DNA from 2 places in the Mesorhizobium sp. C399B genome. Region 2 is predicted to be linked to the other one. Evidence: predicted binding sites of a transcription regulator. Region 2 holds the regulator's gene; the other holds the start of a gene.
The links. Region 2 encodes LexA, which represses DNA repair genes until DNA is damaged. Its sites were predicted from a motif close to TGTTCNNNNTGTGTTCNG; they were not measured.

Region 1: the regulator LexA is predicted to act here: its motif matches at 4,068-4,085, upstream of dinB (DNA polymerase IV).

Annotation. Positions count from the first base shown of each region.
Region 1 covers NZ_CP100472.1:5,779,843-5,786,853, forward strand. The annotation lists gene NLY36_RS27485 (EamA family transporter) at 1-718, shown strand, start outside; gene NLY36_RS27490 (hypothetical protein) at 829-2,031, shown strand; gene NLY36_RS27495 (hypothetical protein) at 2,223-2,321, opposite strand; gene NLY36_RS27500 (hypothetical protein) at 2,381-2,479, opposite strand; gene dinB (DNA polymerase IV) at 2,765-4,006, opposite strand; gene NLY36_RS27510 (hypothetical protein) at 4,240-4,476, shown strand; gene NLY36_RS27515 (heme-copper oxidase family protein) at 4,630-5,037, shown strand; gene NLY36_RS27520 (hypothetical protein) at 5,304-5,525, shown strand; gene NLY36_RS27525 (hypothetical protein) at 5,546-5,776, opposite strand; gene NLY36_RS27530 (hypothetical protein) at 5,917-6,243, opposite strand; gene NLY36_RS27535 (hypothetical protein) at 6,405-6,707, shown strand.
Region 2 covers NZ_CP100472.1:26,685-33,695, forward strand. The annotation lists gene arr (NAD(+)--rifampin ADP-ribosyltransferase) at 1-156, shown strand, start outside; gene NLY36_RS00140 (ComEC/Rec2 family competence protein) at 269-2,725, shown strand; gene lexA (transcriptional repressor LexA) at 2,719-3,501, opposite strand; gene NLY36_RS00150 (GntR family transcriptional regulator) at 3,708-4,472, opposite strand; gene kynU (kynureninase) at 4,640-5,887, shown strand; gene kynA (tryptophan 2,3-dioxygenase) at 5,994-6,830, opposite strand; gene NLY36_RS00165 (AMP-binding protein) at 6,827-7,011, opposite strand, start outside.

The DNA.
Region 1 (7,011 bases), 800 kb from region 2:
GATGCTGGCGGCGGTGCTGAGGCCGTGGCGGGTGCGGCCGTCGCGCGCCGTGCTGCCCTGGCTCATCGCCTACGGCGTCAACCTCGCGGCGCTGAACCTTTTGTTTTACGCAGCGCTCGCCAGAATCCCGCTCGGCGTCGCGGTGGCGCTCGAATTCTCCGGCCCGCTGCTTGTGGCGACGCTGTCGTCGCGGCGCGCCACCGACTTCGTCTGGGTGGTCCTGGCCGTTTCCGGCATATTGCTGTTGTCGCCCTTCATCCACTCCGGCAGTGCACTCGACCCGCTCGGCGTGATGCTGGCGCTGGCAGCCGGCTGCTGCTGGGCGCTCTACATCGTCTTTGCGCAAAAGGCGGGCGCCGAGCTCGGCAGCCAGACCACGGCTTACGGGCTGGTCATAGCCGCTGCCGTCGCCCTGCCGTTCGGCCTCGCCGAGGCGGGTACCGGCCTGATCGCACCCGCGATCCTGGTCAGCGCGCTGCTGGTCGGGCTGTTCTCCAGCGCCTTGCCGTTCTGGCTGGAGATGGTGGCGCTGACCCGGATGCCGGCCAGGCTCTACGGCACGCTGACTTGTCTGGAGCCGGCGCTGGGCGCGCTGGCCGGCTTCCTGTTCCTGCACGAGATCCTGAGCCCGTTGCAATGCGCGGGCATCGCCGCCGTGGTCGTCGCCGCCTTCGGAGCCGCGCTGACCACCAGGCCGCCGGTGCCGTCGCCGGAATAGGTGCCTGAAATGGGTATGTGACGCCGATGCCGTGGTCCGCCGGTCCCGTGTCCGGTTGCTCAAGCGCCTGCAGCATCGATATATGATCGATGCATGCGCAGGAGATCCAGATGCCGACAGCATTGCTTGAGCCGTCCGTGATCAAGGCAATACTCCTTGTCGGGCTCGCCGCTGTCGTTGCGGCTTTGGCCTGGCGGCTGGCGCGGTCTCGTCGCAGAGCCCGGCTTCGTGAAGATCCGGCCAACGACTACGCCGTGCGCCGCGACTGGTCGGGCAACCACGGCAAGCTCAATCATTCGTCCTTTGTCTATTTCGATGCCGATCGCGACGGCCGCTACGGGCTCGGCGACCGCCCGATGGCCGGCATCATGGTCAGACTGCATGATGGCCACGGCCGCTTCGTCGCCGCGGCGCGGAGCAATCGCGGCGGCTTTGCCAATTTCCTGGCGTCGGCGAAACGTCGGGCCGCGCCCATCCATGTGCCGGGCAGCTACCGCTTCACCGTGTCGGTTCCGCCCGGCTGGCGCTCCAGCAGCGCCAACGAGGTCCAGTCGCAGCACCTCCGGCCGCTGCCGGGCTCGCCCACCGGGCTGGCCTCGGAAGCAATGCTGCAGCCGGTCGGCCTGTTTGCGATACGCCGGCTCAGCGGCCGCGTAGCGGACGGTGCTTCGGCGAGCATCTCGGTGATGGCGAAAGGGCAAGAGGTGGCAGTGCATCCGCTAAGTGCTGGGGCTGGCTTCCGTCTCGATCTGCCCGATGACGCCGACGCGATCGAAGTCACCGGCGATGGCATGGAACGACGACTGGCCTTGTCGGCCTACCCGACCGAGCTCGGCCTGCTGTCGCCCGAGAACGCGGCTGTCGACAGCGCCGCGTCCTTGCAGGCCATCGGTTTCGACGATGTCACGACGCGCGGCCTGCGCAAGGTGCCGTCCGGTTATGCCGGGTTGACCTGGTTCAACCTGAACGCACTGGCGCGCGATCATACCGAAGGCAGCGAAGGCTACGTCAACGGCAATATCTCGGGAGACCATGTCTGCTATACGAGCAGCGGACACCCGGCCGAATTCTCGAGCGACAAACCGTTCGGGTTCCATTCCGTGATGCTGACAGCGGCATGGTTGAAGTCCGAAGGCGAAACCGCACTGGTCGAGAGCTGGCTTGGCGACCGGCTGATCGCCAGCGACACGATCGTCCTGTCGGCACTGGCGCCCGTCCACTATGCGCCGATGCTGGCGGCAGTGACGCGCGTGCGCCTCTCCACGAGCCACTATTGGCAGCTCGTGCTCGACGATCTGATGGTTGTGCGCTGAAGCGTGTCGCGATTAATCGGGGTGAAAGGGTTTATCGCGGATTGGAAGCACCGTTCGCGGTGACCTGCGAGAGCTTGCCTTTTTTGACCAGCACCGGTTTCAGATAGGTTTTCTTCATTTTCCACTCTCCACGTCGGGCACCCAAAGCCCTGTTCCCGGCCAGACGGCACGAGGCGTCGGATAATCGGCTGCTAGACTGCGACCGGCCCGGAGCCGTTACCATTGTCGGCTGTAACCTGCGAGAGCTTGCCCTTCTTGACCAGCACCGGCTTCGAATAGGTCTTCTTCATGCCGCATCTCCAGTGTCAGGCGAGGCCGCCAGATCAGGCGACAGTCCGACTCAACGACCTCACTCGATCGGGCCGGAACCCGCTCCATTGGCGAGCGCCGTAACCTGCGAAAGCTTGCCTTTTTTGACCAGAACAGGCTTCGAATAGGTTTTCTTCATAGTGAATCCTCCAAGCTTACGCGATAATGCCAGACGGATCGGCACTGTCAACCTTCGCGGCGCCGTCGTCCCGTCCCGGGTTTTCTTGGTCCCGATGCACTAACTGCAAGTCCACCTTCATCGATAAAGCGTTGTTCTTGGGCGTGCATGGCGTGGCCGGGTTGCGGTGCGAAAAATGTCCGAAACTGCGGCGGGTCTGGCCTGGTTGGTCGGCCTGCTCAAACAGAGCGGCAATGCAGCGCGGACTGGCCCAGCCTAAACATTGGCCTTGCCGTCGCGCCGCACTCACAGTTCCCTTTCCGCCAGTTCGCGGAAGGCATCGGGAACCGAGCGCCGGGCTTCCAGCGCCACGGCGCCATAGCCGACAGCCTCTCTGCCAAAGCGCTGGCGGATCTTGTCGATGGCGCGGTCGGCGCCAAAGCGCGCCAGGCCTTGCCTGCTGCCGGGTCGCTGCTTTTCATCGGCAAGCCCGAGCGGCAGCTCCAACTGCAGCTCGGCACTTTCTTCCAGCTGCGACACCGAGATCGCCAGCAGCGAGATGGTCTTCTCCCGAGGGTTGGCGGCCAGCACGCCGCGCACCAGCTCCCCGGCGATTTCGGCCAGCATCGCGGTTGCCGAAATCGGTTGCTCGAGCGTCAGCGAGCGTGTGACCGCGTGCAGATCGGCGAAACGCACGCGCACCGTCACCGTGCGCCCGGGCCGTGATTTCGCCCTGAGCCGGCTGGCGACCCCGTCTGCCAGATGCAGCAGGACGGGTCCGAAGATACGCGCCTCGGCCGGCCGTCTGCCAAGCGCCGACTGCGCGCCGGCGGAATGCGACCGCCTGTGGGTTTCGAGCTTTCGCGGGTCGCGGTTCCATGCCAGCGACGCCAGCTTTTCGCCGGCGGCGGGCCCGAGCAACCTTCGCAGCGCCCCACCATGCGTCTTTGCCAACTGGCCGATGGTCTCGATGCCGATCTCGGCCAGCCGCGCTCTGGTCGCCGGGCCGACGCCCCACATCAGCCCGACCGGCAGATCATGCAGGAAGGCAAGTTCGGTGTCCGGATCGACCACCACCAGCCCGTCGGGCTTGGCCACCTGCGAGGCGATCTTGGCCAGATGCTTGGTGCGCGCCACGCCGATCGAGATCGGCAGGCCGAGCTCTGCCCGGACGCGCCGACGCACCGTGGCGGCGATCTCGGCCGGCGACCCGAACAGATGCGTGCAGCCGGCGACGTCGGCAAAGGCTTCATCGATGGAAATCCGCTCGACCAGCGGCGTGAAATCGTCGAGCACCTTGATGGCGGCGTGGCCCAGCCGCTGATAGTCGGCGAAATGGCCGCCGACGAAGATCAGTCCGGGGCAAAGCTCGCGCGCGCGTCGTCCGGGCATGCCGCCGCGCACGCCGAAAGCCCTGGCTTCGTAGGAAGCGGCAAGCACGACGCCGCCGCCGACGGCGATCGGCTTGCCCCTGAGCGCCGGGTCGAGCAGCTGCTCGACCGAGGCGTAGAAGGCGTCGAGATCCGCATGCAGGATGGTGGGCTCCATCCCGACCGTTCCCTTTGCGGCGTTGCAGCATTAGCCGCGTCTGTTGTGAGAGGCGTTTTTGCCGAACAAATAGAGAACAAACAGGGCCTATTGTCAAGCGAAGCGGTTGTCGCCGGCCGGCCCGTTCCAGGTCGGGCTGTCGAGTGCTCCGCCTGGGCATCGGACCTGCGGAACATTGTCTCTCGCCTCGGCGTTCATATCCGCGACGGGACGCTGTTTTTGTGGAGGCAGGTATGGGCCAGTTCGAGATGATCGACCTCGTCAGCGTCATTGACGCCTGCACGAGCGATCGCGTTGCCGGGCACTGCGTGTCAATGGCCAGGGCGGTGGAGGAGTTGCGAGTGCTGACCGGTGATTTCGTATCGCCGGACGAGACGGTGGCCAACGCGCTGTCGGCAGTGGCGCTGGGGCGCGGCTGCGCGGTGGTTTTCGACGAGCGAGCGGGCGCCGACATCTTGCTGACGCCGTAGCGGGGCGGCGCCGGGTTGCGGCAACCAGAAAAGTCGAACAGCGTGCAAAAAGCTGTGCAGGCATGGCCCATAAGCGCGGCGTGGAAAATTTCTGCGCGTGGGTGTATTCTCCAGGACGCAAGCGGTCGCAGACCGCATAGGGGGAGAAATGACATGCCGAGGATTTCGGAACTCTTTTTCAAAACTGCCATCTTGTTCCTGATGTTGGGGATTGCGGCCGGCCTGCAGATGGCGATCTCGGGCGACCACGCCGCTTTTCCGGCGCACGCGCATATCAATCTGCTCGGTTGGGTGACGAGCGCCATCTTCGGCGGCTACTACGCGCTCAATCCGCAAAAGGCGGCGCGTCGCGTCGCCATGATCCACTACGGGCTCTACACTCTCGGCTTGGTGATCATGCTGCCGGCGCTGTACGTGATGCTGCAGGGAAACCCGGCGCTTGAACCGATCGTCGCCGGCGGCTCGCTCATTATCGCCGCTGCCGTTCTGGTTTTTGCTTTCGTGGTGTTTTCGCCCGAAACGGCGCGCTCGGTGTCCGGCGTGGTTCCGGCCTCTCGCTGACTGTTCGCGCGCGGCGATCAAAGTCCGACCCGCATTCGCGACCCGCGACACGGGTTGGCCAGGCCGATGGCCGCAGCCGCTGGCTGCGGTGTCTATCGCCGCGTCGGCGCTTAACATACCCGAGTCCCACCACGTATTATTTCGTGACTATTTGGCGCCGGAACCTTCCCAGATATCGCGCGTTGCGGCGACTGTATTCGCGCTGCCTTATATATAGGCAGACTTGAGTACGTCCACAGCATGGGTTGGGGGAGGAGCAGGCCACCATGTCGAAAAGAGAAATCGGAACGTCGGCCTCACTGGGCCGACGCATCGCCGATCTGAAAGCCAGGATGCGAGACGCCAGCGTTACTGAACACGAGATGCAGACCTTCCAGAAGGTCGCAGCCATCATGGGAGGTGTCGAAGGCTCCCTACGCCTCGACGCCGACGACCTGATCGCGGCGTCCTTCGTCACCGAGGCGCTCGGCGATCCCGGGTCGAATTGAAGGTCAGAGCCCGTCGGCACTCAAGTGCCGGCGGTCGATGGCCCGGTTCGCAGCGCCGCGATGCCGGAGCGTGTCTGCACCGCCCGCGGCGGGGATTTCTTGCGCACTTTGAAGATTTCAGGCGAGCGGCCTCGACGGCGCTTGAAATATTGGGCTTCGCGTTCGTGCTTCTCGGCTGCTTCTCGGCTGTCGAAGGTGCCGAGATTGTCGCCGTCCAGCCCTTGACCACAAGGGCTAAGCCAAACCGCCAAGGCGCCTTAAACGAAGGATCCGGCCAGCCGGATCCTTCGAAATATCGCGATGCTCCGGCATCGCCTTCAGCTCATACTTGGTCCAACTGGTGACGGCGTGGACGTCCCGGGAAACCTCTCGAAAGTCCGCGGTCGCTGCCTTACACGTCGTCGAACGGGCCGCCGCGCCTCGCCAGGTCGTGACCAATGGCGGCTTCCTCGGCGTCGTCGGGCAAGGCATCGTCACTGTCTTGGTAGGGGTTGTCGTCATCCTCCTCGGGCAGTTCGCCTTCCTTCTCGACACCGGTGGTGTCCGGCAGGCTTTCCTCATCTGCTCCGTCGGGCAGGACCGTTGCGCCACGCAGCGCATCCCAATCCTGCCGGCGCGGCGTCGGCGCTTCCACTTCATCATTGGCGATCCTGTCGCGGGCATCGTTTTTGCTCGGTGGCGCCTCGACCTCGTCATTGGGTTTTCTGTTTCGTTCCATGATTGCCTCCTCTGGGCGGCTTAGCGTCGAGAAGGTGGAACTCACTTCCGGCTGCCAGGTTCCAGCAACCACTCCAGCTTCAGTGGAACCAATTGCCGCCAGTCTGCTTTGCCAAGGACTAGTCTGCTTTGCCAAGGTGATGAATCCAGAGGAGCTGGACCATGAAGACTTTCCCCCTCATCCCATGCGTGCTGCTCTTGGCGCTGGTCGACCCGGCGGCCGCGCAGGACAATAGCGACCAGCACGGCCCTGCCGCGCCTTGCCAGGCGCAGCCTCAGGACGATGGTCAGAAGCCGCCGGCCGCCAATGGCGGTGGCGAATCGTCCAGCACGCTCGGTCCCTGCGGCGGCGTGCTGCAGCCGCCGCCCAGTGGTGACCAGGGTATGACGCAGCCGCCGCCGGATCAGGGCAAGACGCCGGTGATCAAGCCTGGCGAGGTGCCTGCGCAGCCGCCGAAGCAATGACCTTTGCTTGAAACTTCACGGCGTGGCACGAAGGCGGTCGGTTCCGGTCTTGGCCGGGCGCGACGCGGTCACCGGATCAATGCCGGCGCCGGCCGCGATCGCCACCGGAATTGGAGCCGTGCATCGTCCATGTCGAAGGTCTCCTGAGGGATTGTGCTTCAATGCGAATCTTGCGGGTGCGGGTTCTGCTGGCATGACCGGAAGCCGATCAATTTAGTCTCCGCTTGCGGAACAAGACCGTACCGGCTGCGTTTGCCTCCAGGAGCCCGCCACCTCGATCTGCGCTGTTTTCGCCTCATGCGGG
Region 2 (7,011 bases):
CCCGGTAATCCGACGAAATCCTACCGCTCCCGTGATCCGTTACTCATCCTGGGGGAGCTCGCTGAATGGCAGGGTCATACACCCGAACAATTGAAGGCAATGCACGATGGGCTTGCTCGCCTGAGGGCGGAGGGCCGGGATATGATTGAGGATTGAGCGTCCTTGGCGAGTGATGGTCAATTCCGGCGCGGTGGACGCGACCGCACGGACTTTCGCGCTTTGCGCGTTCATGTAGCATAGGAGGTCTGGGGCGCAAGGGGCAGACCCGATGGCTGGACGTGGCCGGGGCACGAAGGAAGGCGAAGGCGCCGAGGCAAGCGTCAGCGAACGCTCGCTGTTTGCCGATAGTCCCTATGCCGAGCCGCTGCCCCTCGCGCTGCCTGAGCCGCATCCCGGCGTCGCGCCTGCGCTGCCCGGTCACGCCTTGCCGGCGCAAGTCACAGCGCCCGGATCTATCGCCCGCCTGCGCAGACGGCTTCACCGTCCGTCATGGCCCGCGCTCCGCCGCAGCCTTGCCGCGGCCGCCAACACGGAGCTCGACCGGGGCGTCGCCTTCCTGCTGGTGCCGGTTTTCCTGGCGGCCGGCGTCATCATTTATTTCTCGCTGGCCGGCGAGCCCGGCTTTGCGCAGCCAATCGCCATTGTGGTGCTGGCGACATGTTGCGCTGTCGCCACGCGACCTCGGCCGAGGACGCATCTGTTCTGCATGGCCGCGATGCTGTGCGCGCTCGGCGTCGTCGCCGCCAAGGTCGAGACCTGGCGCGCCGGAACGCAGATGCTCGGCTCCGAGATCCAGACACGGCTGACCGGCCGCGTCGTCAGTCTCGAACAGATGGAGAGCGGGCGCATCAGGCTGACGCTTGACGTGGTTTCGACCGCTTACCCCGAGTTGCGCTACGCCCCGAAGCGGGTCAGGCTCTCGGCGCGGACCGTTCCCGCCGATATGACCGCCGGCTCCCTGATCACCGGCTATGCCAGGCTGTTGCCGCCGACCGGTCCGGTGCGGCCGGAGAGCTACGATTTCTCCTTCGACAGCTATTTCACCGGTATCGGCGGCAGCGGCTTCTTTCTCGGCAATCCGAAAGCCATTGCTACGCAGGGACCGCCGCCGCTGGCCGCGCGGCTCTCCTCGGCAATCGAGAACGCGCGCGAAAACATTGCCGACCATATCAGGGGCAAGATCGGCGGCGCCGAAGGCGAGATTGCCGCGGCGTTGATTGTCGGCGTGCGCGCCGGCATCCCGGACGAGGTCAACGAAGCGATGCGGCGCACCGGCATCTACCACATCATCTCCATCTCCGGCCTGCACATGGCGCTGGTTGCCGGCACCATCATGGCGTTGCTGCGTGGCGCCTTTGCGCTGTTTCCCGATTTCTCTTCGCGCCGCCCAGTCAAGAAATATGCAGCAGTGGCAGCACTCGTCTCCATCGCCGCCTATCTCGTTATTTCAGGCGTCGTGGTTGCCGCCGAGCGCAGCTTCATCATGCTGGCGGTCATGCTTGTCGCCGTGCTGTTTGATCGCGCCGCACTCACCATGCGCAATCTGGCGATCTCCGCCATCGCCGTCATCCTGGTGTCGCCGCACGAGGTGGTCGGTCCCAGCTTCCAGATGTCGTTTGCCGCCACCGCCGCCCTTGTCGGCGCCTATGCCGGCTGGGCCGATTACCGCGCCGACAAGGTGAGAACGCCGCTGGCAAAGCGCTCCTTCGTCGGCTTCCTGTCGCGAAAATTCGCGCTGGCCATGGGCGGCCTCGCCATGACCTCGATCATCGCCGGCAGTGCAACCTTGCTGTTCGCCATCTGGCATTTTCAGCGTGTGTCGCCGCTCAGCCTGATCGCCAATCTGGCCGTGATGCCGATTGTTTCGTTGATCGTCATGCCCTTTGCCGTGCTCAGCGCACTGGCGATGCCGTTCGGCGCCGACGGGCCGTTCCTCTATGTGATGGGCAAGGGTCTGATGGCGATGATCGCTATATCGGCCTGGATTTCCGAGCGCTCGCCGGTCGACGCCGTCGGGCTGATCTCCATCCGCTCGGTGCTGTTGGTGGCGGTCGCCCTCGTCATCGCCACCATGGCCACCACCTGGCTCAGGCTGGCGGCCGTGCCTTTCGCGCTGGCCGGCCTGTTGACGGTGCCGCAGGTGCTTACGCCCGACGTGCTCATATCCGAGGACGCACATCTGGTGGCCATGCCGATAGGTGGCGGCGAACTCGCCCTCAACCGCGAACGCTCCAACGAATTCACCACGGACAATTGGAAACGGGCGCTGCGGGCCGAAACCATTATCCCGCCCGAGATTTTCGAGGCAACAGATACGCGGTTCGATCTCGATCCGCTCGATCTGCCGCCCGGGTCGCCCTTCTATTGCATGGGCGATCTCTGTATCGCCCGACACCCTTCCGGAGCCATTGTAGCCCTTGCCAAAGACCGCAAGACGGCGCGGCCGGCCTGTGCCTTCGCGAGCCTGATCGTCATCGATGACGCCACCGCCTACAATCCGTGCCGCGACCCGCTGGTGCTGGTCGTGACGAAGAAACAGCTGGCCCGCGACGGCAGCGCCGCCGTCTTCTTCGATCCGCAATCGGCAGCTGCAGCGCCAACCATCCGCTTCGCCGTCGACAAGCCGTATCGCCCCTGGCACGAGCAACGCCGCTTCTCCCGCGAAGCGCGCGGCCTGCCGCCTTACAACCAGCGTGAAAAGTACAAACCCAAGCCGGCTCAGTAGCGCCGGATCAATCCGACAAGCTTGCCCTGCACCTTCACCCTGTCCGGTCCAAAAATGCGGGTCTCGTAGGCCGGGTTGGCGGCTTCCAGGGCGATCGAGGCGCCCTTGCGGCGGAAGCGTTTCAGGGTCGCTTCCTCATCGTCGACCAACGCCACCACGATCTCGCCGGGGCTGGCTGTGTCGGCATTGCGGATGATGACCGTGTCGCCATCGAAAATGCCGGCCTCGATCATCGAATCGCCCTTGACCTCGAGCGCGTAGTGTTCACCGCCCATGATCATGTCGGGCGGCACCGAGATCGAATGGGTCTGATGCTGGATGGCGTCGATCGGCACACCGGCAGCAATGCGTCCCATCACCGGGATCGACACCGCCGAAACGGCGTCGTCATTGCCGGCCGACATCGAACGCGACGGCGAGCCCGGCTTGATCTGGCGGCCGATACCGCCTTGGCCCATCGCGCCTTGTCCTTGGCCGCCTTGCCCTTGGCCGGTTTGACCAAGACTGCCCTGAATGACGCTCGGCGAAAACTTCCTCGCCGCATTGAGGCCTGGTGCGATCGAGTCGGGCAGCCGCAGCACTTCCAGCGCGCGCGCCCGGTTCGGCAGCCGGCGAATGAAACCGCGCTCCTCAAGCGCCGTGATCAGGCGGTGGATGCCGGACTTGGAGGCGAGGTCAAGCGCTTCCTTCATCTCATCGAAGGACGGCGGGATTCCGCTCTCCTTCAGGCGTTCATGGATGAACATCAGAAGCTCATGTTGTTTGCGCGTCAGCATCGCGGCCCCCAGGGGTTCTGAAACCAGAATCAGAAAAAACAAACCCAGAACAAACACTATCTGTTCCAGTTGTGTTCCGCAACCTTTTAAAGTTTAATGAATGTGTTGACGTTTTGTTCAGCGTGACGTTCGGCACCGCCGAGCGGCGCTCGTAGTCGTTGGCCGGCAACGGGGTGAAACGAAGACAAAGTGCCCTGCGTCGTCGGCTACGATCGCCGCTTCCTTTTCGGACGGGGCTGCGCAGCATCCGCGCCGGGTTCACTCTGGGCATAGACCTGCAGCGTGTAGCCGATGTGAGCGGTCATCAGAGTTTTCGCACGTTCGACGTCGCGATCGAGGGCCGCTTCCATCAGGGCGGTATGGTGTTCGATCGCCACGGCGTCGCGCAGGGCCGCCACGGCCTTCCGGTGGCCATCCGTGCGGCCGGCGGCGGCGCGCAGCGTCGGGGCCAGACCCAGAAAGCGGTGATGGCGATGCAATTGGTCGGAAATCGTCGCATTGAAGCGCAGCAGCCAGCTGGATGTCGCGGCACTGAGCAGCGCCGCATGGAAGGCATCGTGTTTTTCGTACCACGCGTCGACCGCATCATCCGATGGATCGTCGAGAACAGACCCGCACCGTGAGAGACGATAGTGGGCGGCAACGACCGCGTCTTCCCACTCACGGTCGCCCTCCTCGATCGATTCCACCAGCAGGGGCAGTTCGACCACCAGCCGCGCACGCGCCAAATCCTCGAGCTCCGCCCGAGAGACGGGAGCGACCGCAAACCCGCGGTTGCTGATGGCGGTCACAAGCCGTTCCGCCTCCAGCCGCGACAGCGCCTCGCGCAACGGCGTCCAGCCGATGCCGTAGGTGTTGCGCAGCGTGCTCAGCTTCAACGGCGCGGCAGGCGCCAGCCGGGTCGCAAGAATATCGCGCCTGAGCAGGCGATAGGCCGCTTCCGTCTTCGAGGTCTGCTCGTCATCCAGCATCGTGATCCATCAGACATAAACGCTCGGCGGATCATTATATATCAAAGCCTTTCAATGGGTGAATTATATATAATGTTTGACAGTTCAAGGGCGACCACTCAAGATCGCCGGCATGTTTGGGCGGCAGGCTCCGCCGCGCGCGTTTGTCCATGGAGGGGCGCCGGATCATGAGCACGACACCCGATCTCGCTACAATCGAAGCAATGGATGCCGCCGATCCGCTGCGCTCCATGCGCGAACGCTTTGTCTTGCCGCAAGGCGTGATTTATCTCGACGGCAATTCCCTGGGCGCCGCGTCAGCGGTCGTCTTCAGCGAACTGCAGCAGGCCGCCACGCAGGAATGGGCGCACGATCTCATTCGCGCCTGGAACACCGCCGGCTGGTTCAACATGCCGGTGGAACTCGGAGATCAGCTCGGGCGACTGATCGGCGCGGCTGATGGGCAGACGGTGGTCTGCGACACAACCTCGATCAACATCTACAAGCTGCTGCACGCAGCGCTCGGCATGCGGCCGGATCGGTCGGTCATCGTTGCCGAGGGCGACAGTTTCCCGACCGACCTCTACATGGCCGAAGGCGTCGCCTCGACCCGGCCGGGAACGCGGCTGCGGCTGGAGGGCGTCGACGCGGCCGCAATCGAGGAGCTGATCGACGACAGCGTTGCCGTCATCCTGGTCAACCACGTCAACTACAAATCCGGCCAGTTGCGCGACATGGCGGCGCTGACGCGCAAGGCACATGACGCCGGCGCGCTGATCATCTGGGATCTCTGCCACACGGCCGGCGCCTTGCCGGTCGAACTTGACCGTGCCAATGCCGATTTCGCCGTCGGCTGCACCTACAAATACCTCAATGGCGGCCCGGGCTCGCCAGCCTTCATCTACGCGGCCGAGCGCCACCATGACGATGCCCACCAGCCGCTCAGCGGCTGGTGGGGCCATGCGCGGCCCTTTGCCTTCGAGCAGGGCTTTGCCGTCGGCAGCGGCATTCGCCGCTTCCTGTGCGGAACGCAGCCGGTGCTGTCGATGCGGGCGCTCAAGGGCGCGCTCGATATCTGGAACGACGTCGATATGGCGGCGGTGCGCAGAAAAAGCATCGCGCTGACCGACCTGTTTATCCAGCTCGTCGAAGCCAGATGCGGCGCCTACGGGCTTGAACTGGAAAGTCCTCGCGACGGCAGCCAGCGCGGCAGCCAGGTGTCGTTCCTCCATCCGCATGGCTATCAGGTGATGCGCGCGCTGATCGAGCGCGGCGTGATCGGCGATTTCCGGGCGCCGTCGACCATCCGTTTCGGCTTCACGCCGCTCTATGTCGGATATGGCGATGTCTGGCAGGCGGTCGAAGTCCTGGAGGATATTCTGCGCACCGGCGCCTGGCAGGACGCCCGCTTCGCGGTGAAGACCGCGGTCACCTGAGGAACTAGAGCAATTTCAGGAAAAGTGTGAAGCGGTTTTCCGTCCGCAATTGCGTCAAATCAAAGAGCTAGAGCATTTCGCCGTTTACGTTAAACGGTGAAATGCTCTAGAGCCGGGTGCGGACCGTCCAGAGCTCCGGAAACAGCACAACCTCCAGCATCTTCTTCAGATAGGAGGCGCCTGAGGTGCCGCCCGTGCCGCGCTTCAAGCCGATGATGCGCTCGACCGTGGTGACGTGGTTGAAGCGCCAGCGGCGGAAGTAATCCTCGAAGTCGACCAGCTTCTCGGCCAGTTCGTAGAGCATCCAGTAGCGCTGCGGGTCGCGGTAGACGGTTTGCCAGGCAGCCAGCACGTCTTCGTTCTCGACGCGCGTCTCGCGCCAGTCCGTGCGCCCGGCATCGGCGCCGATGTCGAAGCCATTGCGCGCCAAAAGCAGAAGCGCCTCGTCGTACAGCGACGGCGTGGCCAGGATCGCTTCCAGCCTGTCCGTAAGATCGGGCCGGTGCTTGTGCGGCCCGAGCATGGCTAGGTTGCGGTTGCCGGCCATGAACTCGATAGCGCGGTACTGCCACGACTGGAAGCCCGAGGATTGGCCGAGCGCGTCGCGAAACTCGGTGTATTCGCTTGGCGTCATCGTGCGCAGCACGTCCCAGGCATTGTTGAGCTGCTCGAAGATGCGCGCGACGCGAGACAGCATCTTGAAGCTCGGTTCGAGGCGGTCGGCGCGGATAGAGCGGATCGCGGCGCCGATCTCGTGCAAAGCGAGCTTCATCCACAATTCCGATGTCTGATGCTGGATGATGAACAGCATCTCGTCATGGGCCGAAGACAGCGGCGCCTGCGCATCGAGCACCTTGTCCAGCTGCAGATAGTCGCTGTAGGACATCCGCTCCTTGAACGACATCTGCGCGCCATCGGACGCCGGATCGTGCGGCTTAATCAATTGCTCTTCTCCGCGCGCAACCGGAAGCGCTGGATCTTGCCGGTCTGGGTTTTGGGCAAGGCGTCGATGAACTTCACCGAACGCGGATATTTGTAGGGCGCGATCGTTGCCTTGACGTGGTCCTGCAGGCGTTTGACGGTCAATGCGTCCGGCGAAACACCTTGCACAAGCACGATATGCG